3 regions of the Buttiauxella sp. BIGb0471 genome follow, and region 1 is predicted to be linked to each of the others. Evidence: predicted binding sites of a transcription regulator. Region 1 holds the regulator's gene; each other region holds the start of a gene.
What was found. The regulator CRP, encoded in region 1, controls carbon source genes, mostly activating them, when cyclic AMP is high. The targets are predictions, from matches to a motif close to ATGTGANNNNNNTCACAT.

Region 1 (2,273 bases):
AAGATCGCGGCAATGAGTGAGGCGGGAAGCAGACGAGCATGCAGGGAGCTGATTTCTGCTGTGACGCCCAGCAATAGCGCCATCACAGCCAATATCACCGGCAACGGCACGGAGGTATAAAGCAATAAAAGCTGCATGATCAAACTGCTGACGGCAAACAGGCTACCGCCGACGATCAGGCGTTTGAAGAAGCGTTTATGGGGAGTATCAAGCCCTGCAATGTTGCAGCAGGCAGGGACTAAAGAGAAAAGCAGGCCGGACTGGAGATTGCCAAAGAGCAAACCTACTGCCACCGGAAGGCACAGCACCAGCGTTTGCCGCAGTGCGTAGTTAACTTCAGGATGGTAGATCAGTCTTCGCCACATAAACCCTTCTTACTTAAAGCTGCAGCGGCGTTAGCTGCGTTCATCCACCCGAATTACTTACTTGAGTAAGCTCATCGGGATGAACTCACTTGCTGCCTTGCTGCAGCTTCAATTAATCGGGTTTCGGATTTAGTTTTTTAGAGACAAAAAAGGCGTGTTATGAAGCAACACGCCTTTTTTGAGACGGAGATTAACGAGTGCCGTAAACGACGATCGTTTTACCGTGAGCAGAGATCAGATTTTGATCTTCCAGCATTTTCAAGATACGACCAACGGTTTCGCGAGAGCAACCCACGATCTGACCGATTTCCTGACGGGTAATTTTAATCTGCATACCGTCCGGGTGGGTCATTGCATCAGGCTGTTTAGCCAGGTTCAGCAGTGTCTGCGCGATACGACCAGTCACATCCAGGAATGCCAGGTTACCGACTTTCTCAGATGTCACTTGCAGACGGCGAGCCATCTGTGAAGACAGGCGCATCAAAATGTCTGGATTGACCTGAATGAGCTGGCGGAATTTTTTATATGAAATTTCAGCCACTTCGCAGGCACTTTTAGCACGAACCCAGGCACTACGTTCCTGACCTTCTTCGAACAGCCCTAACTCGCCAATGAAATCGCCCTGATTCAGATAGGAGAGGATCATTTCCTTGCCCTCTTCATCTTTGATCAGAACAGCCACAGAACCCTTGACGATGTAATACAACGTCTCAGCCTTTTCACCCTGGTGAATCAGTGTGCTCTTCGATGGATACTTATGAATGTGGCAATGGGACAAGAACCATTCGAGAGTCGGGTCTGTTTGCGGTTTGCCAAGCACCATGCGCGGTTATCCTCTGTTTTATAACTGGCTACCAACGACAGGACGCTAAACATCCTGTCTGGCGTTGCAAGTATTAGAATATTCCCCACCTTGGGGAGATGGCATGCAAGTCATTCTTGCTGCCTGTAATTAGTGATGTCCTCTGCATACATGCATAACGTCAATGTATCGATGTTGCATCTGGATTGTTTTAGCATAGCTTTTGACAAGTGTCTCCTATTGTCTCGTTTCAGCTTGACGCAGGTCGCCTTCCATTGCCAGATTTGCTGAATCTGCGTACTCTGAAAGACAATTTTTTCAACGGGAGAAGCAACATGCAAGCACGAGTGAAGTGGGTTGAAGGGTTAACCTTCCTTGGGGAGTCCGCTTCTGGACACCAGATTCTGATGGACGGTAATTCTGGCGATAAAGCACCCAGTCCGATGGAAATGGTTCTGATGTCCGCTGGTGGTTGTAGCGCAATCGACGTGGTTTCTATTTTGCAAAAAGGCCGCTACAACGTGACTGATTGCGAAGTGAAACTGACCTCCGAGCGCCGCGAGGAAGCGCCGCGTCTGTTCACGCATATTAATCTGCATTTCATCGTGACAGGCAAGGAATTGAAAGATAATGCAGTTTCGCGTGCGGTAGACTTGTCTGCTGAGAAGTACTGTTCCGTTGCGTTGATGCTGGAAAAAGCCGTAAACATCACCCATAGCTACGAAGTGATTGAAGGCTAGAGTGAAGTAAAAGGGCGGTGTTTAGCCGCCCTAATTATTGATATTCCGACCTTCCGCCAGGCGCTTAACTAACGGCGTCATGATCAATTCCATTGCCAGTCCCATCTTGCCGCCCGGCACCACTAATGTATTGATGTGGGAAATAAATGAGCCTTGCAGCATGGCGAGCAAATACGGGAAGTCGATATCATCCAGACCGCGAAAATGAATCACGACAAAACTTTCATCTAAAGATGGAATACCGCGTGCGGCAAACGGGTTAGAGGTATCTACCGTCGGTACGCGCTGGAAGTTGATGTGCGTGCGCGAAAATTGCGGCGTGATGTAGTTGATGTAATCGTCCATCGAACGCACGACGGAATCCAT
Region 2 (2,273 bases), on a different contig from region 1:
CATGGTAGCTCGGACGATAATCTGCATTGAAGGCATGACCTGCTTCGGGATAGACGATAATTTCTGCGTTAGCATTCGCTGCGCGTAACGCCTGGCGCATGGTTTCTACGGTATCCAGCGGTATTCCCGTATCTTGCCCGCCGTAAAGTCCGAGTACCGGTGCATTAAGGTTGATAGCCACATCGACCGGGTGATGTGGAGAATTCAGCGATTTTTCTCCCACCAGTTTACCGTACCAGGCGACCGCCGCTTTCAATTGTGGATTATGCGCGGCGTATAACCATGCGATACGTCCGCCCCAACAAAAACCAGTCACCATCAGGCGGTGCGCATCACCGCCATTTCTCGCTGCCCAGTTGGCTACGTGATCGAGATCTGCCAGAACTTGCGCATCGGGAACTTTAGAAACCAGCCCGCTAAACAGCGTCTGAATATCAGCAAAATCATTAGGATCGCCCTGGCGGAAGTAGAGTTCCGGCGCAACAGCAAGATAGCCTTCTAACGCCAGACGACGGCAAACATCGCGAATGTGTTCATGTACACCGAAAATTTCCTGCACCACAATTACGATGGGTAAAGAGCCTTCAACACCTTTCGGCCGGGCGTGGTAGGCGGGCATATTTTCGCCCTGAGTGGGAATAGATGTTTCCCCTGCCAGAACTCCGTCGTCCGGGGTATGTAATACAGTGGAAGCAAGAGGGGAGGCCGCGGGTGCAAAATTTCCGCCCGGCGATTGACCTGATTGTTGTTCTTCTTTCATTGTCATTATCCTTTTTTAATAGCGCACAGCGGTAACTATAGCCAACCCCGTGCAAATTGAATGAATTTGGGAGTGGTTCGGTGCCTGTTGTTTAGGTATAAGCGCAATGAATGAATACCTGCATAAATGTGATTTTCATCACTATTGCAGTTGAAAATAATGTAACTTGTTTCATTCAAAGTGAAATGCGTCACGAAATTCTTTGCCGGGGTTCTGTACAGTACCTCTAAGCAATGCAAGCCAACCTATTAAACAGAGGAGTCTGTTATGTCCAAGTCTGATGTTTTTCACCTCGGCCTCACTAAAAGCGACCTGCAGGGTGCAACACTTGCCATCGTCCCGGGCGACCCTGAGCGAGTTGAAAAAATCGCTGTACTGATGGACAAGCCGGTCAAATTGGCTGCCCACCGTGAATTTACTACCTGGCGTGCTGAGTTAGACGGCAAGCCAGTGATCGTCTGCTCAACCGGTATCGGTGGCCCGTCTACTTCTATTGCTGTGGAAGAACTGGCGCAACTGGGCATTCGTACCTTCTTGCGTATTGGCACGACCGGTGCGATTCAGCCACATATCAACGTCGGTGATGTTCTGGTGACTACGGCTTCTGTGCGCCTTGATGGTGCCAGCCTGCACTTCGCGCCAATGGAATTCCCAGCGGTTGCTGATTTTGCGTGTACCACCGCTCTGGTTGAAGCTGCGAAATCTATCGGCGCGACCACGCACATTGGCGTGACGGCGTCCTCCGATACTTTCTACCCAGGCCAGGAGCGTTACGACACCTTCTCAGGCCGCGTAGTGAACCGCTACAAAGGCTCCATGGAAGAGTGGCAGCAGATGGGCGTGATGAACTATGAGATGGAATCCGCCACACTGTTGACCATGTGCGCAAGCCAGGGTCTGCGTGCCGGTATGGTTGCAGGCGTGATTGTAAACCGTACTCAGCAAGAAATTCCTAACGCTGAAACCATGAAGAAAACCGAAAGCCACGCGGTGAAAATTGTGGTCGAAGCGGCTCGTCGCTTAATCTAATGCCCCAAAGCCGGTGCAAGCCGGCTTATTTTTACGCTTTGCGTAATGCCTCGCAGGAAATCCCTTTTCATCTGGACATTTATACAGCAGAATTTTATTTTGCTGATGCCTGGTATGACTTTGTGGGAGTGACTGTGGATATTTCTATTTTATTCGGGCTCGGTATTGCGCTGGTGGGTGTTCTGACTGGCTGGTTGCTGGCAAGTTTGCGCGCAGCACAGCGGCAATCCGCACTGTATGAAGAGCAGCGAGAAATCTACGGCGAACTCACTGCTGCCCGGCAAGAATTGCAGCAAAACCAGCACTGGAAAGAGGAATGCGAGCAACTCAATCGTGAATTACGCACGCAGCTAGAAATCAACAGTGCGCAGGAAGCGGACATCCGTGAGCTTTCCACATTGCTTGAACAAACCCGTCTTAATGCTGACGATAAACATCGCCAGATGCTTAATAGCGAACAGCGACTCAGCGAACAATTTGAAAA
Region 3 (2,273 bases), on a different contig from region 1:
GCTCGCTGCTGGGAGAACTCCCGCCGGAGCAGCGCCTGGACACACTTTGCGAGCTGAATGTGATGGAGCAGGTTTATAACCTCGGTCATTCCACCATTATGCAGTCTGCGTGGAAACGCGGGCAAAAAGTGACAGTTCACGGTTGGGCTTACGGTATTCACGATGGTCGCCTGCGCGATTTAGAAGTCACCGCTACCAGCCGCGAATCGCTGGAGCAAGGTTACCGCAGCGGGATTTCAAACCTGCAAAACTCCCATATCAGCCATAAGAATAGAACACCTTCGCAGTAAGTCAGATAGCAAAAAGGGCCTTAATGGCCCTTTTTTAATGGATGCTATCGACTTATTCGTCCAGCAGAACCACTTTGCCGACGTACGGCAGATGGCGATAACGCTGAGCGTAATCAATACCGTAGCCGACTACGAACTCGTCAGGAATGGCGAAACCAACCCACTCAACATTCACGTCTACTTCGCGGCGTTCCGGTTTATCCAGCAGCGTACAAATAGCCAGTGATTTTGGCTCACGCAGACTCAGGATCTCACGCACTTTGCTCAAGGTATTACCGGAGTCGATAATATCTTCGACGATCAGCACATCTTTACCGCGAATATCCTCATCAAGGTCTTTCAGGATTTTCACATCACGGGTGGTAGACATGCCGCTGCCGTAACTCGATGCGGTCATAAAATCGACTTCGTGGGGCACTTGCACTTCACGGCACAAATCCGCCATGAACATAAATGAGCCACGCAGCAGGCCAACCAGCACCATATCACTACCGCTATCACGATAATGTTCAGTGATCTCACGACCCAGTTCAGCGATACGGGCTTTGATCTCCGCTTCGGGGATCATCACTTCAACAGTATGTTTCATAGTTATAACCATATGATTTAAAAATAAATCATTCGATGTCGGTCAAATATCAGCCAACACAAAATATTCAGGCCAGCAGTATAACAGCAAAACCCATTCCCGTGCCCAATTGGTAAAAAAGCCATTTATGTGATGAATATCACACTTGTTAATAACTATAATGAGTTGCTATCAAACTTTTAAGAGCGTGATAATTGTGAAAACAAATAACAGTGGTTCGCGAGTCATCGCAACCTTAACAGTCCTGTTTGCGGTACTGAGCGGACTGTATTTATTTATTGGCGGGATATGGTTAGTAGCAATTGGTGGGTCCTGGTACTACCCAATTGCAGGCGCGGTGATGCTCATCACCGCATGGTTACTTTGGCAACGTAAAGCTCTGGCACTTTGGATTTACGCCGTATTACTGCTTTGCACCGTCGCGTGGTCTGTCTGGGAAGTCGGTTTCGATTTCTGGGCATTAACCCCGCGTTTAGACGTACTGTTCTTCTTCGGCGTGTGGTTACTGCTGCCGTTTGTGTACCGTCAGCTGATTAAGCCATCAGCGGGTGCGGCTCCGGCATTGGGCGCGGTACTCGTGCTCACCGTGATTGGGCTGGTCTGGGCGGTATTTAACGACCCGCAAGAGATCAACGGCACGCTCAGTGCTGATGCTCAAACGCCTCCGGCGGCGAGCGCCACCATTCCGGATGCCGACTGGCCTGCGTATGGTCGCAACCAGGAAGGCCAACGCTACTCTCCTTTAAAGCAGATCAACGATAAAAACGTCGGTGAGCTTAAAGAAGCGTGGACCTTCCAGACTGGTGATGTGAAACGCCCTACCGATCCGGGTGAAATCACGAACGAAGTGACCCCGATTAAAATCCGCGACACGCTGTACCTGTGTACTGCGCACCAGCAATTATTTGCGCTGGATGCAGCCACCGGTAAGCAGAAGTGGAAGTTCGATCCGCGTCTGGATACCAACCCTTCGTTCCAGCACGTGACCTGCCGTGGTGTTTCTTACCACGAAGCAACAGCGGCTAACTCAAGCCCGGATGTGGTTTCAGACTGCCCACGTCGAATCATTCTTCCGGTGAATGATGGCCGCCTGTTTGCGATTAATGCCGATAACGGTCAGCTGTGCGAAAGCTTTGCTAACAAAGGCATTCTGAATCTACAAACCAACATGCCGGTCACTACACCAGGTATGTATGAGCCGACTTCGCCGCCCATCATCACCGATAAAGTGATCGTGATTGCAGGTGCTGTGACCGATAACTACTCGACGCGCGAGCCGTCTGGTGTGATTCGTGGCTTTGATGTGAACAGCGGCAAGCTGCTGTGGGCATTTGACCCAGGTGCGAAAGACCCGAATACCGTTCCGGGCGATGAACACCACTTCACCATTAACT

Region 2: a site for CRP is predicted at 887-904, ahead of udp (uridine phosphorylase). Genes of this name have one in related genera too.
Region 3: a site for CRP is predicted at 1,007-1,024, ahead of hpt (hypoxanthine phosphoribosyltransferase). Genes of this name have one in related genera too.

The regions. Positions count from the first base shown of each region.
Region 1 is NZ_JANUEU010000004.1:14,567-16,839, reverse strand. It holds gene M2371_RS13970 (YccS/YhfK family putative transporter) at 1-365, opposite strand, end outside; gene crp (cAMP-activated global transcriptional regulator CRP) at 556-1,188, opposite strand; gene M2371_RS13960 (OsmC family protein) at 1,503-1,907, shown strand; gene M2371_RS13955 (phosphoribulokinase) at 1,938-2,273, opposite strand, start outside.
Region 2 is NZ_JANUEU010000009.1:61,696-63,968, forward strand. It holds gene M2371_RS20675 (dienelactone hydrolase family protein) at 1-760, opposite strand, end outside; gene udp (uridine phosphorylase) at 1,028-1,789, shown strand; gene rmuC (DNA recombination protein RmuC) at 1,924-2,273, shown strand, end outside.
Region 3 is NZ_JANUEU010000007.1:159,316-161,588, reverse strand. It holds gene can (carbonate dehydratase) at 1-290, shown strand, start outside; gene hpt (hypoxanthine phosphoribosyltransferase) at 343-879, opposite strand; gene M2371_RS19415 (glucose/quinate/shikimate family membrane-bound PQQ-dependent dehydrogenase) at 1,040-2,273, shown strand, end outside.